Pseudorhodoplanes sinuspersici: one gene and its partner. The protein of the gene in region 1 interacts with the protein of each later gene in a pairwise test. Links are inferred from orthologs where the notes say so. Each region holds a gene or a part of one and is shown on either strand. Other genes may lie near its edges. The genes, in order: uvrA and uvrB.

Evidence for each region.
Region 2: the proteins of uvrA (region 1) and uvrB interact in binary tests that used the Escherichia coli proteins (3 or more experiments, as listed by UniProt). The link is inferred for Pseudorhodoplanes sinuspersici from one-to-one orthologs.

What each region holds. Positions count from the first base shown.
Region 1 is NZ_CP021112.1:4,551,747-4,555,522, reverse strand. What follows is about bases 59-3,519. They hold uvrA (excinuclease ABC subunit UvrA), read left to right. Parts: upstream 59-367; coding sequence 368-3,319; downstream 3,320-3,519. Other genes in these bases: CAK95_RS22205 (hypothetical protein), read right to left, coding at 3,390-3,519; CAK95_RS22215 (outer membrane protein), read left to right, coding at 59-127. Also shown: more of CAK95_RS22215, read left to right, coding at 1-58; more of CAK95_RS22205, read right to left, coding at 3,520-3,776. UniProt on the Escherichia coli protein: The UvrABC repair system catalyzes the recognition and processing of DNA lesions. UvrA is an ATPase and a DNA-binding protein. A damage recognition complex composed of 2 UvrA and 2 UvrB subunits scans DNA for abnormalities.
Region 2 is NZ_CP021112.1:3,358,786-3,362,562, forward strand. What follows is about bases 278-3,739. They hold uvrB (excinuclease ABC subunit UvrB), read left to right. Parts: upstream 278-614; coding sequence 615-3,539; downstream 3,540-3,739. Other genes in these bases: CAK95_RS16295 (acetyltransferase domain-containing protein), read left to right, coding at 278-571. In the rest of the region: more of CAK95_RS16295, read left to right, coding at 1-277; CAK95_RS16305 (hypothetical protein), read left to right, coding at 3,744-3,777. UniProt on the Escherichia coli protein: The UvrABC repair system catalyzes the recognition and processing of DNA lesions. A damage recognition complex composed of 2 UvrA and 2 UvrB subunits scans DNA for abnormalities.

The DNA of each region.
Region 1 (3,776 bases):
CACGTCAGGCGGTGCCACCTTCTGCTGGCGCCATGAACTCGACTCGGTCCACACGCTCAAAGCTGGACTGAATTACAAGTTCGACTGGGGCAAGACGCCGGTCTCGCCGGTTGTCGCACGATACTGATCCGCCTCGCAGCGGCACGACATTGCCAAAGGGCCGGCTTCACGCCGGCCCTTTTGTTTTTGACATGATCCCGGCCAGCCGGCGCCGCCCACTTGTCCCCAGATGGCAGCAGTGCGTCGGCGGGCACTAGCGCATTGCCGCCGTTCTTACTATGTTCGCATCTGTCCGCCCGCCTGCCTTCCGCGCGCCGGACCTCCGCCGCCCTGAATTAATGACCTCCAGGCCCGAAGATCCGGCTGCATGAACGACCTTTTCGACAAGAGCGCCAAATCCAAATCCTCTTTGGCCGCCGACCGCCGGTTCATTTCGATCCGCGGGGCGCGCGAGCACAATCTCAAGAATGTCGATGTCGACCTGCCGCGCGATTCGCTGGTGGTGTTCACCGGCCTGTCCGGCTCCGGCAAATCCTCGCTCGCATTCGACACGATCTATGCGGAAGGGCAGCGCCGCTACGTCGAGTCGCTGTCGGCCTATGCCCGGCAGTTCCTGGAGATGATGCAGAAGCCGGATGTCGACCAGATCGACGGCCTCTCGCCGGCCATCTCGATCGAGCAGAAGACCACCTCGAAGAACCCGCGTTCGACCGTCGGCACCGTCACCGAGATCTACGACTACATGCGCCTCCTCTGGGCGCGGGTCGGCGTGCCCTACTCGCCCGCCACCGGCCTGCCGATCGAAAGCCAGACGGTGTCGCAGATGGTCGATCGCGTGTTGGCGCTGCCAGAGGGCACCCGCCTCTACATCCTGGCGCCGGTCGTGCGCGACCGGAAGGGCGAATACAAGAAAGAGATCGCTGACTGGATGAAGCGCGGCTTCCAGCGGCTGAAGATCGACGGCCAATATTACGAGATCGCCAACGCGCCGGTGCTCGACAAGAAGTTCAAGCACAATATCGACGTGGTGGTGGACCGCATCGTGGTGCGATCCGACATCAAGCAGCGGCTCGCCGAAAGCTTCGAGACCGCGTTGCATCTCGCCGAAGGCATGGCGGTGGCGGAATTCGCCGATGGCGCCGCCGTCGAAGGCAAGCGGCTGAAGGGCGCGCATGCCGAAGAGCGTATGCTGTTCTCGGAGAAATTCGCCTGCCCGGTCTCCGGCTTCACCATTGCCGAAATCGAGCCACGTTTGTTTTCGTTCAACAATCCGTTCGGCGCCTGCCCGAAATGCGGCGGCCTCGGCGTCGAGCAGCATATCGATGCCGACCTCGTCATCCCCGACAAGGACGCAACGCTCCGCAAGGGCGCGATCGCGCCATGGGCGAAATCATCGTCACCCTATTACGTGCAGACACTGGAAGCGCTCGGCAAGCATTACAAGTTCACGCTCGACACCAAGTGGAAGGCGCTGGCCAAGAAGACTCAAGACGCGATCCTCTATGGCTCGGGCGACGACGAGATCAAGTTCACCTATGACGACGGCATGCGGTCCTACAACACCAAAAAGCCGTTCGAGGGCGTCATCACCAATCTGGAACGGCGCTTCCGCGAAACCGAAAGCGAATGGGCGCGTGAGGAGCTCGGCAAGTATTTCACCGACGTGCCGTGCGATGCCTGCAACGGCTATCGCCTGAAGCCGGAAGCGTTGTGCGTGAAGATCGGCGGCTTGCATATCGGCCAGGTCTCCGAGATGAGCATCAAGCGCGCGGCGGAATGGTTCAACGACATTCCCAAGCAACTGAACAAGCAGCAGACCGAAATCGCCGTCCGCATCCTGAAGGAGATCCGCGACCGCCTGCGCTTCCTGGTCGATGTCGGCCTCGAATATCTGACGCTCGCCAGAGCCTCCGGCACGCTCTCCGGCGGCGAAAGCCAGCGCATTCGTCTGGCTTCGCAGATCGGCTCGGGCCTCACCGGCGTTCTTTATGTGCTGGACGAGCCGAGTATCGGCCTGCATCAGCGCGACAATGCGCGCCTCCTTGAAACGCTGAAACGCCTGCGCGATCTCGGCAACACCGTGATCGTGGTCGAGCATGACGAGGACGCGATCCGCCTCGCCGATTATGTGCTCGATATCGGCCCCGGCGCCGGCCGGCATGGCGGCCGCATCGTCGCGCAGGGCACGCCGGATCAGATCATGAGCGACAAGCACTCGATCACCGGCAAATATCTGATCGGCGAATACGGCATTCCCGTTCCAGAGCGCCGCGCGCCGACGAAGCATCGCGCGCTCAAGGTCGTCAATGCGCGCGGCAACAACCTGAAAAACGTCACCGCCGAAATCCCGCTCGGCCTGTTCACCGCCGTCACCGGCGTCTCGGGCGGCGGCAAGTCGACCTTCCTGGTCGACACGCTCTACAAGTCGATCGCCCGCAAGCTGAACGGCGCGAGCGATGCCCCCGCCCCGCACGACAAGATCGAGGGCCTCGAACACATCGACAAGATCATCGACATCGACCAGTCGCCGATCGGCCGCACGCCGCGCTCGAACCCGGCGACCTATACCGGCGCCTTCACGCCGATCCGCGAATGGTTCGCCGGCCTCCCCGAAGCCAAAGCGCGCGGCTACGAGCCCGGCCGCTTCTCCTTCAACGTCAAGGGCGGCCGCTGCGAGGCCTGCCAGGGCGACGGCGTCATCAAGATCGAGATGCACTTCCTGCCCGACGTCTACGTCACCTGCGAGACCTGCAAGGGCAAGCGCTACAATCGCGAGACGCTCGACGTCACCTTCAAGAACAAGTCGATTGCCGACATTCTCGACATGACGGTCGATGAAGGCGCCGACTTCTTCAAGGCGGTGCCGAAGATCCGCGATATCCTGACCACGCTGCAGCGCGTCGGCCTCGGCTATATCCACATCGGCCAGCAGGCGACCACGCTGTCCGGCGGCGAGGCGCAGCGCATCAAGCTCGCCAAGGAATTGAGTAAGCGCGCCACCGGCCGCACGCTCTATATTCTCGACGAGCCGACCACCGGCCTGCATTTCCATGACGTGGCGAAGCTGCTCGACGTGCTGCACGAGCTGGTCGAGACCGGCAATTCGGTCGTGGTGATCGAGCACAATCTCGAAGTCATCAAGACCGCGGACTGGATCATCGATCTCGGCCCCGAAGGTGGCGACGGCGGCGGCGAGATCGTGGCGGCCGGCACGCCCGAAGACGTGGTGAAGGAAAAGCGCAGCTATACCGGGCAGTATCTCAAGCCGGTGCTGGCCAAGGGTGGCCCGAAGAGAAGGAAAGTTGAGGCGGCGGAGTGAGCGCTTTTGGTCGCATGGCTGATACCGAACTGGAAAAACTTATTTCCCCTCATGCGACCCCATCGGTATTTCACGATTTTTCCGCAAGACCGAATTGCGAAATTAGCTCCTGCAAACCGAACATTCGTATTTGGATCGGGTCTTCTTCTCGAGAATAATTTTGTAATTTCGAACGCAGCTCGGATAGTCGCCCTGTATTTCCGTCTATCACAATTGCCAGCAGAGATTTTGCACCCACGATCCCCTCTCTCTGCAATGCGACTTCCGCTGATTGAAGAAAGCTTCTCGCGTCTCGAATACGACGAAATACTTCTGCGTATCGATCAGAGAATATCTTAACCTCGACAATTACTACGCTCCCGTCCGGAGTGTATATAAGCCCGTCGATGTGCACACCTGACACAACCACTTCTCGTCTGATCGATCCTCCAAACTCTGATTGCAGCGCCTGAAAGAC
Region 2 (3,777 bases), 1.2 Mb from region 1 along the record:
GGCGAGCTTTCTCGCCGTTGCTGGCATCAGCCTTTATCTGGCGCATCACAACGGCATGCATTGGCGCAATTTCTGGTGGCGTATCGGCTACCTCGTTGCGGCCGCGATGCTGGTCACGATCATTTCGTATTTCGTCGATCCGGACGCTATCATCTGGTTCGGCATTCTGCATTGCATCGCGCTGTCGAGCGTGATCGGGCTCGCCTTCCTGCGTGCACCGCTGCCTGTGATTATTCTCGCAGCGATCGTCGTGCTGATCGGTCCGCTCTTTGCGACGCCGCTATTGAATGCGCCGATCCTCCTATGGCTCGGTCTTGGTACCGAGGCGCCGCCGTCGAACGACTATAATCCGCTGTTTCCGTGGTTCGGCTTCATGCTGATCGGCATCGCCGTCGCGCGCATCCTTGCGCCTTATGCGACGAAGGCGGTCTGGGCGCACTGGCAGCCTGTCGATGTTGCGGGGCGCGTGCTCGCCCTGGCCGGCCGGCACAGTTTGCTGATCTATCTGCTGCATCAGCCGATCCTGATGGGGGTCTTGTTTGGTGTGTCGCAATTGGCAGCAGCGGGCTGAACGGCCCTTTTCTCGCCACGCGACTCCACCCATATTGCGGGGCATGCCGAAATCGCCCGACAAGCCGAAAAAGCCCAAGGATTACGCGCGCCCGACCCGTTCCAAGGCGCACCGGCCGGACGCGCCGAAACATGATCCCGCGCTCGATGACCTGCTGAATCCGGCCATTTCCAAAGGCCGCGCCGGCATGGGGTCCGGCACCGGCAAGAGCCTGAATTTGCAGCCGCCGCCGGACAATTCCTTCGAGCGCCGCGCCGACCGCGCCGCGGAGCACACGGCGCGCACCTCGGCGCCGGGCGGGTTCAAGGAGAAGCCGCAATCCGGCTATGTCGCGCGCGCGCCCTATGACGCGCCGCCGGTCGCGGGCATCGATCCGGTGCTGGCGCGGGAACTCGGTCTCGAAACCGACGATGACGCGCCGCTGCCCGGCTCCAGCGTCGGCCAGCGGCGCGAGAAAAATGACGATGTTGTGGATCTCGGCCGCGGTGTCACCGGCGCCGCCGCCAGCAATGAGGCGCTGGAACATCTGCTGCGCGAGGGCCGCGCAGAATTCAACGCGCAGACCTGGACGCCGCATCGTCCGCCGCGGCCGGAAAAGTCGGAAGGCGGCCTGCGGCTCGAGATCAAAAGCGAGATGGAGCCGAAGGGCGACCAGCCGACCGCGATCAAGGAACTGGTCGAGGGCGCGAACCGCCATGAGCGCACGCAGGTGCTGCTCGGCGTCACCGGCTCCGGCAAGACCTATACGATGGCCAAGGTGATCGAGGCGACGCAGCGCCCGGCGCTGATCCTGGCGCCGAACAAGACGCTGGCGGCCCAGCTCTATGGCGAGTTCAAGAGCTTCTTTCCGGACAATGCCGTCGAGTATTTCGTTTCCTATTACGATTACTATCAGCCGGAAGCCTATATCCCGCGCACAGACACTTACATCGAGAAAGACTCGTCGATCAACGAGCAGATCGACCGTATGCGCCACTCGGCGACGCGCGCCTTGCTCGAACGCGATGACGTGATCATCGTCGCATCGGTGTCGTGCATCTACGGTATCGGTTCGGTGGAAACCTATTCGGCGATGACCTTCTCGCTGAAAAAGGGCGGCCGCATCGAACAGCGCCAGCTGATCGCCGATCTCGTCGCTCTGCAATACAAGCGCACGCCCGATTTCTCGCGCGGCACCTTCCGCGTGCGCGGCGACACCATCGAAATTTTCCCGGCGCATTATGAAGACCGCGCCTGGCGTGTGTCGCTGTTTGGCGACGAGATCGAGAAGATCGCCGAATTCGATCCGCTCACCGGCCGCGAGAGCGATGAGCTGAAATTCGTCAAGATCTACGCCAACTCGCACTATGTCACGCCGCGGCCGACGCTGATCCAGGCGATGAATTCGATTAAGGCGGAACTGAAATGGCGGCTCGATCAGCTCACCTCCGCCGGGCGTCTTCTTGAAGCGCAGCGGCTGGAGCAGCGCACCATCTTCGATCTGGAGATGATGGAAGCGACCGGCTCCTGTGCCGGCATCGAGAATTACTCGCGCTATCTCACCGGGCGTAAACCCGGCGAGCCGCCGCCCACGCTGTTCGAATATGTGCCGGACAATGCGCTGGTCTTCCTCGATGAAAGCCATGTCACGGTGCCGCAGATCGGCGCCATGTTCCGCGGCGACTTCCGCCGTAAGGCAACACTGGCCGAATATGGCTTCCGCTTGCCATCCTGCATGGACAACCGGCCGCTGCGGTTCGAGGAATGGGATGCGATGCGGCCGCAGACGGTCGCGGTGTCGGCGACGCCGGCGGGATGGGAGCTGGAGCAATCCGGCGGCGTATTCGCCGAGCAGGTCATTCGTCCGACCGGCCTGATCGATCCGCCGGTCGACATTCGTCCCGCGCGCACGCAGGTCGACGATCTCGTCGGCGAAGTGCGCGCCGTTGCCGCCAAGGGCTATCGCTCGCTGATCACCGTGCTGACCAAGCGCATGGCCGAGGACCTGACCGAATATCTGCACGAGCAGGGCATCCGCGTGCGCTACATGCATTCGGACATCGACACCATCGAGCGCATCGAGATCATCCGCGACCTGCGGCTCGGCGCGTTCGATGCGCTGGTCGGCATCAACCTGTTGCGCGAGGGTCTCGACATTCCCGAATGCGCGCTGGTGGCGATCCTCGATGCCGACAAGGAAGGTTTCCTGCGCAGTGAAACGTCGCTGATCCAGACCATCGGCCGTGCTGCGCGCAACGTCGACGGCCGCGTGATCCTCTATGCCGATCACGTCACCGGCTCGATGGAGCGAGCGATGGCGGAGACCAGCCGCCGGAGAGAGAAGCAGCAGGCCTACAATGCCGAGCACGGCATCACGCCGGCCTCGGTAAAGCGCAACATCGCCGACATTCTCGACAGCGTATACGAGCGCGATCACGTGCTGGTGGAAACCGGCGCCACGGGCATGACCGGCGAGGCGGCGACCATCGGCCACAATTTCGAAGCGGTGCTGGCCGATCTCGAGCATCGCATGCGCGAGGCAGCGAGCGATCTCGATTTCGAAGAGGCCGCGCGCCTGCGCGACGAGATCAAGCGTTTGCGCGCCACCGAGCTTGCGGTGACCGACAATCCGACGACGAAACGCTTACCCTCCCCTGGAGGGGGAGGGTCGTCCGCCAAAGCCCGCAAGGGCGACGGTGGACGGGGTGGGGTGAACGTGAGCCGCCCCCACAAACCCACCCTCGATGAAATGGGCGTCGCCTCCTATCACGAGGTGCTGCCGGATCGCTCGGGCAAGAAAGGCCAGCGCCCGATGCGCGAGGCGCCGCATTTCCCCGATCTCGACACCATGGGGCCGGGGACCGAATCCATTCCATTCCGCGAGGGCTCGTCCGACGATGCGCGCCGCGACAAGACGGGCCGGCGCTCATCACTCGGCAAGCCGGGTCAGCGCGGCGGGTGGACGAGCAAGAAGTTCAAGAAGAAATAAGCGGCAACGCGCTTCAGCGAAACGCAATATCTCCACCGTCATGCCCGGGTATTGCCGATCACAGCAGATCGTTTATGGGTAAGATCAACAGGCGAATATTCCCCTTGCGTCACGCGTAAAGTCGCAACCCGCACAGTGAGGGGGCAATGATGCATGGCTTTTTGGATTTTGGCTGTTCGTGATTTTTAGCCGTTTGAGATTTGAATGATGTCATCCATGATTCAACACATGGCCTTGC